2 regions of the Pediococcus sp. genome follow, and region 1 is predicted to be linked to the other one. Evidence: predicted binding sites of a transcription regulator. Region 1 holds the regulator's gene; the other holds the start of a gene.

What was found. The regulator LexA, encoded in region 1, represses DNA repair genes until DNA is damaged. The targets are predictions, from matches to a motif close to CNAACANNTGTTNG.
Region 2: the regulator LexA is predicted to act here: its motif matches at 3,261-3,274, upstream of DD627_RS04760 (Y-family DNA polymerase).

What each region holds. Positions count from the first base shown of each region.
Region 1 is NZ_DOEM01000029.1:11,629-17,852, reverse strand. Features, by position in the region: gene DD627_RS07440 (ABC transporter ATP-binding protein) at 1-998, opposite strand, end outside; gene DD627_RS07435 (YneF family protein) at 1,109-1,336, opposite strand; gene DD627_RS07430 (DUF896 domain-containing protein) at 1,497-1,748, opposite strand; gene lexA (transcriptional repressor LexA) at 1,886-2,515, shown strand; gene DD627_RS07420 (glycerate kinase) at 2,555-3,685, opposite strand; gene DD627_RS07415 (hypothetical protein) at 4,079-4,714, shown strand; gene DD627_RS07410 (hydroxymethylglutaryl-CoA synthase) at 4,765-5,931, opposite strand; gene DD627_RS07405 (DHA2 family efflux MFS transporter permease subunit) at 6,160-6,224, shown strand, end outside.
Region 2 is NZ_DOEM01000021.1:34,058-40,281, reverse strand. Features, by position in the region: gene DD627_RS04770 (ABC transporter ATP-binding protein) at 1-1,034, shown strand, start outside; gene DD627_RS04765 (ABC transporter ATP-binding protein) at 1,035-2,804, shown strand; gene DD627_RS04760 (Y-family DNA polymerase) at 3,303-4,601, shown strand; gene DD627_RS04755 (hypothetical protein) at 4,594-4,911, shown strand; gene DD627_RS04750 (hypothetical protein) at 4,916-5,323, shown strand.

The sequences.
Region 1 (6,224 bases):
GTTGCCCGTTTTTGAACCGCATGTTTATCATCAATAATGCTTGACTTAGCGTGGAGTAATAAATTAACCCGGTCATAACTTGCATTTCCACGTTCCATAATATTGAACAAGTTACCAATCGCAAACATTGGCCAAATCAACATCGTAATGTAGGAAATGAAAGAAACCAATTGACCAATATTAATCACATTGTGAACAACAAATGAACCACCAAGAACCAAAGTAATCATGTAAGAAATCCCGATTAAAACAGTTGTCATTGGATTAAAAAGTGCGTCCAACATATTAACTTTTCGATTAATTTGAATTGTTTGGTCAACTAACTTTTTGAAATCATCAATATCTTCTTGGTCTTGTCCAAGGGATTTGATGACCTTAATCCCCATGATGCTCTCTTGGGTTTTATTATTTAATCGTGAAAATGCTGCCTGTGACTTTCGGAAAGCAATATGGATCTTGGTTCCCAAGTAACCGGCACTAATCGCTAACAAAGGAAATGGAATCATAGCTAATAGGGTTAAGCGCCAATCAACCAATGCCATCATTGCAATAATGGTTGTAATCCCAGTAATAATTGAATCCGCAAACGACAAAATTCCAGACCCTGCTACTTGCTGAATGGCCTGTAAATCGTTGGTTGCGTGGGCCATTAAATCACCAGTTCGGTGCTCCTGATAAAAAGTTTGATCCATTTGCATATAATGGTTAAATAACCGACTTCTTAGCGTTTTTTCAAGGCGTGCAGCTCCGCCAAAAATCCGTGACCGCCATGTGTACCGGAAAATATATTGTAAAAAGCCCACAGCAGCAAGAATTAGTAGTGAAATTGTTAAAGAAAAACCTGTTAAACCTCTGGTACTGATTTCTTGAACTAAATTACCAATGATTTTTGGCGGAATAACATTTAAAACCGCGACAAGCAAGAGAAAAATAACGCCAATTAAATAATTCCATTTTTCTATTTTAAAAAACCAACCCAATTTTCGAAAAATTGACACGACTGCCCCTCCTATTTATAACTAGCTAAAAGTCATATTCCCCAATTTTTGGCAACAAAAAAAGGACAAAAATAATCTTTGTCCTTTATCATTAATAAAATTGTTTAAAACTACTTTTGATGTTTAGCTTGGTTCTGCATTGAATTCATCATTTGATGCAATTTCTTTTGCGATGGTTTTTGTCCCATTTGCAACATCATAGTCCGCAACATTTCTTCATTGATCGGAGGATTATTTTTAAGATAACTTTCCATATATTTACGAGCAGCAAAAAAACCACCGACTGCCCCAAGTAATAACGCGATAATAACAATTACAATCCAAATTCCAGTTGACAAAGTCCTAACCTCCTAACAAATATGTATACTAATTCATAGTACACAAAATATCCACAAAATAAAAGAGATAGTATCGATTTATTTCTCCATACCTCTCATTTTAGCATTAATTTTAAATAAGAAAAGATTAAAATGACATTATAAAACAGAAAAATTAAATTTAATCATCTCTTAAACCCTTTTTACGTTGAACTTTTTTTACTTTTTCTGGCGTAACTTCTTTACCGCTCTTGTCAAAGATACGCATCATTTCGACTTGGCTCTTAAATCCAGCTCGGAACCGTTTTAAATATTTTTGTCGCAACTCTTTACGTTCGATAATTTCTAAATCCGTTAATCCTTCAGCTTTAGCCTTGTGTGCTAACTCATTAATCCGTTTGATTAATTTTTGAAACTCTTCATCCTCTGCCAATACAATCACTCCCGATTTCTTTAAACATAATTCTACACTGTTGCATTAATTTTTTCAAAAAATTAAACCGAACATTTGTTTGAATACACTAAGGTCATATGGTAAAATGAAAACAAGAAAATGCGAGGTGCGCAATTATGTCAAAAACATCTGAAAGCAAGCAAGAGGCTGTACTGCGATACATATATGACAACGTAAATGAGAAAGGCTACCCACCAACTGTGCGTGAAATTGGTGAGGCAGTTTCACTTTCCTCGACATCTACAGTTCACGGCCACATTGAACGGCTGCAAAAAAAAGGATTTTTACAAAAAGATCCAACAAAACCACGTGCGTTAGAAATTACTCCTCTTGGTCTCGAAGAACTTGGAGTTAGTGCCACACCACATAAGATTCCCGTGCTTGGAACAGTTACTGCAGGTGTGCCAATTCTAGCAGTTGAAGAAGCAACAGATTTTTTCCCGTTGCCACCAGAGTTTGAACATGAAGATGGTGAATTGTTCATGTTAACAATTCGCGGGGAAAGTATGATTCAAGCTGGCATTTTAAATGGTGATCAAGTTATTGTGCGCAAACAGACTTCAGCCGACAATGGTGATATCGTCATTGCAATGACCGATGAAAATGAAGCAACCTGCAAGCGGTTCTTCAAGGAATCTGATCACATCCGTTTGCAACCTGAAAACGATACAATGGCTCCAATAATTCTTCAAAATGTCAGCATTCTTGGCCGTGTCGTTGGCCTCTATCGTGATCAAATCTATTAAAAGATAAAAAAGCTCGAGAATTAATGATTCTCGCGCTTTTTATTTTTCAGGAAGATAATCTGTGGCTAACCAACGAGCAGTTTCTTGAATATTTGCTGAGCCGTTTTGTAACGTTCGTTTATCAATTGGTACCTCATCATTAATGTTTTTAACCAGTTGAATATTTTTAGGTAAATTCGTCAGATTTGGTGCAATCTTACCCGCCAACACAATTACCTGACAAGATGGATTCCATTTCAAACAAGCACTTGCAACACCAAACGGAACTTTCCCATTTCTGGACTGTGTATCAAAAGACCCCTCTCCAGTTATGACATAATTGGCATCCTGACAAAGTTTCTCGAATTGACTAATTTCTAATACTTTATCAATGCCAGAATCCAGTTCAGCGTTAAAAAAAGATTTTAACCCATAACTTAATCCACCAGCTCCACCGGTTCCCCAGTCATTAGCATAATTTGTATGCAATTTTTTTTGGACAATTTTAGACAAATGTTTTAAATTATTTTCGAGTTCAATGACATTTTCGGGTGTAGCCCCTTTTTGAGGGCCAAAAATTTTAGAAGCTCCTTTTTCCCCTAAAAGCGGATTGCCAACATCATTCAAAACAAAAATCGGTGGGATTGAGGACATATTTTGTGGCTTAACTATCTTTTCAAGATCCTTCAACCCAACGTTTCCTAATTGAATAGACTCGCCTTGCCCATCTAAAAATTGATAGCCAAGTGCCATTGCAGCACCAACCCCACCATCATTGGTTGCACTACCGCCAACACCTATAAAAATCTTTTCAGGACCATACTGCAAACAAGCTTTAATTAGTTGGCCTGTCCCAAAAGTAGAAGTCTTCATGGCATCAAGTTCAGCAGTTTTTAAGTGTTCAATTCCACTCGCTGATGCCATATCGATGACAGCAGTTTTTTGATCCTTAGTCTTCCCAAATTGAGCCTTAATTGATCTTCCAAGCGCATCCTCAACCTCTAATGTATGCATCGAACCCCCCAGATGACTCATAAGGGCCACCATTGTTCCCTCACCACCATCAGCAATTGGCAATGGAACACAATCTAAATTTGGTCGAGCTTTTGTTAATCCTGCCACAATATGCTCCGTGGCCACTTTGGCAGTCATACTATTTTTGAAAGAATCTGGCGCCACAATAATCTTCATGATAAGCCTCATTTGTAATTTTCTTTGTTAATATTGACTCGGAGTAACCGAATTGGTATGCAATTCTTTGCTTCAACAACTGTATTATACTGAATTAATGCAGCTTTGTAACGCTCACGGTAATTAACTTGCAGAATTTCAATTACCAACTTTGTCCTTAAAATATTCATAATTTTGCCAATGAATGGATAATCTAAATCATCACACTTTTTACATTTTACCAACATCCCAATCTTGAATCTAGTTAGCATATTAATCGCCACCATTTATTAGTATATCCTCATGATAACAATAAGTATTGTCGTCAATCAATTGACAAGCCTCGTTTATACGATTGTACTTTGGTATGGTTTGCGCGATAATATAAGAAAATGACCTGTGAGGGGGATATTTATGTTATTTTTGTTCATTATGGCAATATTTGCACTCATTTTGTCCATTCTAAGACTAAGTATGGTTATCCAAAATGGCGAACGCTTATTTTCACCGATTCTTTTTATTGTGGTCTGTCTAGGCCTAATTATTTTCAGTGGCTTTAATTTACCTTTCTGGCAAAAATCAAAGTCATCAACGCAGTCCACTGCAACTTCAAGTTCAGTTCAGACTACTTCAAAATCTACAAAGAAGTTTGCAAGCACATTTTCAAGTGCAGGTGCTAATGCGTTTCCTGACGAGACTAACAAGCAAAAAAAAGCAGCTCAATCCGTCAAAGAAAACAATATTCTAGCCTCACTACAAAAAAATTATTCTGGAACTGGAACTGTCACTTTCAGTAGAACGGCCAAAGCGTTTTATGTAAAACCAACAAATAAAGATTTTGTGAGCTCGTTGAAATCTTTAATCAAAACACCGTCTAACGCAAAGGACGCAAACTTTGATCAAGTTGTGACCAACTTTAAAAAGCTCTCCTTATCAATCAAAAAGAATTTAGGAAGTAACTATCAAGTTTCACTAATGAATCCAAATAATACTTCAAAACCTATTTTGACTGCTAAAGACGGAACAATCACTTATAATTATTTTCAATAAAAGTAATGTCATCAAAAAAGATCGCCCGATAAAATATCAGGCGACTTTTTTTAACGTTTTTGATATTGACGCTGTTGATCTTTTTGCCCAGCCAGATAAAACTTTGCAGAGTCTTTTTCATAATCTGTCACAAAGTCAGCATCTGACAATGGCATTTGAGACTTAAACATTTTTTCGTAATCTGGAATTGATAATTCTTCGCGGTTACTTAAAACATTGGTGATTGTGGATTCATGCAGGGCTTGCTTATAGTTTGATTGCACCGTAGCTACATAAAACTCACCCTCTGCACCAGATCCGTAACTGAATAATCCAATTTTTTGAGTTTCATTTAAGCTCTCACTATTCACTAGTAATGATAACAAACTCAAGTATAAAGAGCCCGTATACAGATTGCCTACTTGGCGATTAAAAACGCGAGAATACTCAAATTCACGTAACAACTGATTGGCATGGCTCTCATCCGTTTCTGGCAAGATCGCCCTTAAGGCCTTCAACCCCATTTTCGTATAAGGTAAATGAAAAACTAAGGCTTGTAAATCAGAAATCTCTAGACCGTGTTGTTTTTGGTACTGTGCGAATGTCTGTTGGAAAAACTCGATGTACTGTTTTGAAGAATACTTACCATCCACTAATGCTTCTGTTGCATAAAGTGGTCGCCAAAAATCCATGATGTCTGCTACATAATGGGCAGAACCGTTCTCAATTGCTAAAATGCGCGGATTAGCACTGATAACAACGGCCATTGCCCCACCACCTTGAGTAGGTTCACCGGCATTGTGCAGTCCATATCGAGCAATATCTGCCCCCACTACCAAAACTTGGCTATCAGGATGAGCCAAAACATGGTCTTTAGCTAGCTGGATCCCCGCCGTCATGGCATAACAGGCCTGTTTCAACTCCACGCTCTGAATTGTGTTGGGTAACCCTAATAAACGTTGCAGATAAATTGCCGCTGACTTGGAATTATCAATCCCAGATTCAGTCCCGAATAAAATAAGATCAATTTTTTTACGATTATCATCGTTTACAATTTGATCGGCCGCATTTGCTGCCATCGTAACGGCATCTTGAGAATTTGGAATAACCGCTTGTTTAGTCTGACCAATCCCAATTAAATATTTGTCGGGCTCTTCATTTCGTGCTCGCGCTAATTTTGCCATGTCGACATACCATTTGGGTGTGTAGAATCCAATTTTATCTATTCCAACCTTCATCATCGTTATCCTCCATTTTCCGTATCCATAAATCATTGTTACCTATTTTAGCATAGATAATTCTCTTAGCTCCAACTTATCGCAAGCGCGTTTAGGAAACCTTAAAATGTCAAAAGTCGCTTGTAAAACGCTTACTTACAGTTTTTTGGCGTAAAAAACTTACGTGAAGAAAAAAACTATGATAGTGTAATCAATTGTCTGTTAAAAAGAGAAAAGGAGTTTTTAGTTATGTCAGAAAGTTCGGAAAATAAACAAGTTGCACCGTCAGCAACTGTACCTGTTAAACATCCTAT
Region 2 (6,224 bases), on a different contig from region 1:
ATATTTTTGTTGGAACCTTGTTTTCAGTTTTGATTCCGGCATTTACCTTAGTTGGAAACTTAGCAGTTGTAGCCGCAATTTATTTTGTGGGCGATTTGGCTAAGAGTGATCCCGGTAGTGTGGCCGCAATTGCTTCGTTTGTGAACTATTTAATGCAGGTTATGTTTGCCATTATTATTGGCGGCATGATGATGACCTTTAGCGCCCGAGCAATGGTTTCACTACAACGAATTCGTGAAGTGCTGGATACGGCGCCAGAGATTACGTATTCAAACTCAACAGAGCAGGAGTTGGATGGTTCTGTTGAGTTTGAAAACGTGTCATTTGCCTATGCGGGTGATGAAACGCCAACTTTAAAGGATATTAATTTTAAGGTAAAAGCAGGCGAAATGGTCGGAATTGTGGGCGCTACTGGATCCGGAAAGTCTACTTTAGCGCAGATGATCCCGCGTTTGTTTGACCCGCAAACCGGAGTGGTTAAAGTTGGTGGCGTTGATTTGAAGCAGGTAAATGAACGTTCACTACGCAAATCAGTCGCTTTTGTTTTGCAACGAGCCATTTTATTTTCAGGAACGATTGGGGATAACTTAAAGCAAGGTAAAAGTGATGCGTCCGAAAAGGATATGGATCGGGCCAGTCGGATTGCACAGGCTGCCGAGTTTATTGATCGGTTACCAGAACGTTACGACGCTTCAGTGGAAGAACGGTCAGCCAACTTTTCAGGTGGTCAAAAACAGCGTTTATCCATTACACGGGGCGTCATTGGGCAACCCAAAGTTTTGATTATGGATGATTCGACTTCTGCGCTAGACGCCCAATCTGAAAAATTGGTTCAAGAAGCTTTAGATCACGAATTAAAAGGAACCACCACTTTTATTATTGCGGAAAAAATTGCGTCAGTGCTGCATGCAGATCGAATTTTTGTTATGGATGATGGCAAATTGGTTGGTGAAGGCACGCATGCACAACTAGTTAAAAATAATCGGATTTACCAAGAAATTTATGCAACGCAAAAGGGAAAGGAGGCCATCTAAATGAGTGAAATCGGGAAAGCAATTAAATTCTTCTATCACTATATGAAACGCTATAAGATCGGGTTTACTGTGACAATTTTAGCGATCATTGCTTCAACTTATTTTCAGGTGAAGGCGCCTGTTTATATGGGGAAAGCAATCACAGAATTGGCAAAGTATGTCATTGGCCTGACACGTGGGGTGAGTGATAAAGGCTCGTTTATGCAGGCAATTTGGATGTTACTTCTTTTCTATGTTTTGACAGTGGTGGGGATGTTTATTTCCAACATTGTGGTGACTTATATTTCAGGAAACTCTACGAACCGGATGCGTCGGGGATTGTTCGGCAAACTGCAACGTATGACGATTAAGTTTTTTGATTCGCATCAGGATGGCGATATTTTGAGTCGATTCACAAGTGATTTGGATAATATTTCAAACGCGCTGAATCAAGCATTAGGCGAAATTATGATGAATATCGCGATGATGATTGGAATTATCATTATGATGTTTCACGAAAATATTTCTTTGGCGTGGGTGACCATTGCATCAACGCCGATTGCCATTATTATTGCGGTCATTCTGATTTCTAAAACGCGTAAGTATGTTGATATTCAGCAGGATGAAGTTGGAAAATTAAACGGTTATATTAACGAACAAATTAGTGGTCAAAAAATTGTGATTACAAATGGTTTGCAAGATGAAGCCATTAAGGGATTCCTACCACATAACGAAAAAGTTCGTAAGGCCACGTTTAAAGGCCAAGTTTATTCGGGGATGTTGTTTCCAGTAATGAATGGCTTGTCGCTAGTGAATACGGCAATTGTGATCTTCTTTGGAGGTTGGTTAGCGCTAAATGGCGATATGGCGCGCACGACGGCTTTAGGATTGGTTGTTGTTTTCGTGCAGTATTCACAACAATTTTATCAACCAATTTCACAAATTTCTTCACTCTATAGTATGTTTCAGGTGGCTATTACGGGTGCTAAACGACTTAACGAGACCTTTGACGAACCAGATGAGATTAATCCGAAAGATGGTAAGCGGCTGTCTGGATTGGAACACGGAGTGGCATCGAAAAACGTACACTTTGGTTACAATGAGGGTAAAGAGATTTTGCATGATGTGTCAATGAATGTTGAAAAAGGACATATGGTTGCGTTGGTGGGCCCAACTGGCTCTGGAAAAACGACGATTATGAATTTGTTGAATCGTTTTTACGATGTGAATGAAGGCTCGGTCACGTTTGATGTTGTGGATGTGCGTGATATTGATCTGAAAAGTTTGCGAGATCATGTGGGAATTGTGTTGCAGGATAGTGTGATTTTTTCGGGAACGATTCGAGATAATATTAGTTTCGGAAAACCGGAGGCAACGGATGAAGAGGTGTATGCGGCTGCGAAACAGGCGGATATTCACGATTTCATTATGAGTCTGGAAAAGGGATATGAGACAAAGGTTTCGGATGAAAATTCGGTGTTTTCAACGGGACAGAAGCAGTTGATTAGTATTGCGAGAACGATTTTGACGAATCCAACGTTGTTGATTTTGGATGAGGCGACGTCAAATGTGGATACGGTGACGGAGGCGAAGATTCAAAAGGCGATGGATAATGTGATTCAGGGAAGAACGAGTTTTGTGATTGCGCATCGATTGAAGACTATTTTGAATGCCAATAAGATTGTGGTGTTGAAGGATGGTAAGGTGATTGAAGAGGGTAGTCACGAGCAATTGCTGGATGAAAAGGGATTTTATGCGGAACTGTATCATAATCAGTTTGTGTTTGAATAAAAAAGAGTGCTAAAAGGAGCGATTAGCTTCTGAGCATAGCCTAGGTAACTGAATGATTCGGGTTTGGAATCGTTTAGTTACCGTAGCTACTACTCCACATTAAGGATGATTATTAGCAAAGAACGCTAATAATCTTTTATGTTTCGGGCGATGACCATTCTTGTGGCCGAAGTTCAGACCGCAAGAACTGGCACTACTCCACATAGAGGATGATTATTAGCAAAGAACGCTAATAATCCTATATGTTCCGGGCGATGACCATTCTTGTGGCCGAAGTTCAGACCGCAAGAACTGGCAAGCGGAATAAGCTGCCTTTTTAAGCACGTTTCGGCTATAAAGGTAGAAAAGCTGAGAGACACAACAGTTGATCTGAACAAAAATTAAAGTAGGATTGAGAAGATACGATTTTTCTCGATCCTATTTTTTGAATTCTTTTAAATAAATGAGTTGCATTTTAGAACGTATGTTCGTATAATGAAATGCAAAGAGGTGATGGCGATGAATTACGATCGAGAACCCCATGGTGTGTATTTTATGATTGATAACAAATCATTTTATGCCAGTGTTGAGTCTGTCGCACGCGAGGATGATCCTTTGGAATCGGTTATCGTGGTCATGTCGGAAGCAAAAAATACTAATGGTGGTCTGATTCTGGCGGCATCGCCTAAAGCCAAAGAATTATTTGGTATCACCAATGTTTCGCGTTGTCGAGATTTACCGGATGATTCCCGATTAAAGGTTGTCCCACCGCGGATGAATCTTTACATAAAGAAGAATTTGCAGACTAATGAAATTTTCACCCAATTTGTAGCTGATGAAGACTGTTATCCTTATTCGATTGACGAATCAATTTTAGACATGACGAAATCTTGGCGGTTATTCGGACGAACACCTTTAGAAGTCGCTCATCGGATGCAAACGGCAGTTCATGACAAATTAGGTTTATGGACAACTGTTGGGATTGGTGAAAATCCGGTTCAAGCAAAGCTGGCATTAGATTTGTTTGCTAAACATGACAATGATCGCATTGGCGAGTTAACTTATGAAACTTTCCCCCAAAAGATTTGGCCGATTACGGATTTAGTATCAGTCTGGAGCATTGGGCATCGGACAGCAGCCCATCTCGAACGCGTTGGTATTCACAGTATGGATGCATTGGCCCACTCAAATCCCTATGAGTTGAAAAAAGAGTTTGGTATCATCGGTACGCAACTTTTGGCACTCGCATGGGGAATTGATCATAGCCAATTATCTAAACTGTTGACTCCTAATGATAAGAGTTGGGGAAATTCCCAAGTTTTGGCTCGCGATTATTTGGTTCAAAGAGAAATTGAAACGGTAATTAAAGAAATCGGAAGTCAGGTTGCCTCGCGAATGCGGCATCATCAACAGCAAACAGGATGTGTCAGTTTAATGATTGGTTTTTCTTATGCTAGTGCGGAAACTGATGGGCGCAGTGGTTTTGCACATTCTATGCGAATTGATACGACAGATAGTCCGGATCAGATTAACCAGTATTTAGTGTATTTATTTCGAAAAACATGGGATGGCGAGGGCATTCGTAATATTGCCGTCAGTCTTTCTCATTTGTCAGCAAATGACGGTTTGCAACTAGATTTATTTAAAGATCCACATGCGCAAATCAAGCAAAATTTAATGATTCGAGTGTTAGATAAAATTCATGACCAGTTTGGCAACACGGCGTTGATCCCAGCTAGCAGCTTATTGCATGGTGCGACTATGCTGGAACGTTCGTCATTAGTTGGCGGTCACAATGGGGGTAATAGTTTTGATTGAAACATACGATCAGGCGGCAAAGTTAATTTTGGAACGATTAGAAAAAGATTTTTTGCGGCAATCACGAACTATTTATCAAATGTTAATTGTGAGGGATCGTTTTGATGAAGCTTACAATTTCTTTTTGGAAGTTAAGCCAAAAAATCATCGCGAAAAATCCATTCCACTGCATACGCTAGAGAATTATGATTTAGGCTACTTAGAGTCTGTAGTACATTCGTTGCGCAAACAAACACAGATCACAATGCAGTTTAAAGGCTTTGGCGAATTAGTTTGGCCGCAAGCACAGACCAGAATTAGTAAGGGATGAGATTATGATTATCAAACGGGTAGATGAATCAGTTATCGAACAATTTTTTAAAAATGACTATCATGATCGCGGAATGCTCAAGTGGGGCGGCTTTTTCCTTTCAGATCATACCAGCGCCATCAAGAAAATGAAACGAGATAAGGTTCCTGAAAGACAACTTCCAGAGCAATCATTGGAAAAAGTTAGCCAGTCTTTAAAACAGGCATGGTTACATAAACAGGTTGTTCATGTCCAACTGAAACTCATAAACGATGGTGAAATGGTGAGTTCGATGACTGGCAAAGTTGCTGGTTTTCACGATGAAAAGATTATTTTTGCCGATGCTGAAGACCAATTACATTCAGTTATGCTTGAACAAATTCGTAATGTACATTGGCCACAGGCAGCTGTAGATTGGCGAAATATAAGTTAAAAAAAGAGTTGAAATAAACTGAGCCCCGACAATTGGAATAATCCAAATTATCGGGGCTCAGTTTACCACTACTTTTTATTATTAGAACGTATAAAATTATATAATACGATACTTATTATTAAAATTATTACTATAATCGTAATTAATACTTTTAACATTTTGTTTTTGCTCCCTCATAAGTGATACTTATTTTTCCATATACCAACTTTCGTGTAGCTTCATGTTTTTATTGGTTTTACCCCAGCTAGTTATTTTCACAGTACAACAAATGCAATATACTGCGCTGGATGGGGGTATCAAAATATTAGTATAAGTAAACTTTGTATAAGCATTTACATTAGCTCAAACATGAGTTGCCATGGGATCTGTTGCTTTACCAAAAAACAGAAATGGAAATAATCATCATGCTCAAAGACGAAAATATAATTTATAACGGAAATACTGCTGTTTGGGCCATAATCAATAACAAGCTTGTCGCGGTGTTAATTACTGCCCCGAACTTGAGACAACAACGTTATGGCAATCAAACAAGAAAATCAAATTAATGTCAAAAAAAACTAAACTTGTCGATTTTTCCGTATGATATATGCTTGCACCAATACCACTTTAACAGTCCATCTTTAAAATGTCCATTCAGTCATACGGCGATTTTTAATTTGCACGTATAAACATGGATAGAGAATTGAACGTAATTGATTCTTATTCAGAAATCATTAACGCATTCGTGGCTGGCAATAACACGTGAGACAAAGTTTTTTATTTATTTAACGGTGTGTAAGGCAATGATCACTTCTGAGGTACGTTAATGTTATGAAAGTGTCTATTATTAAGCTGACGGACAAACAAAATTGAGAGAACATGATATAATGTATGAAGTAAGACGTCTTACAATTTCAAGGAT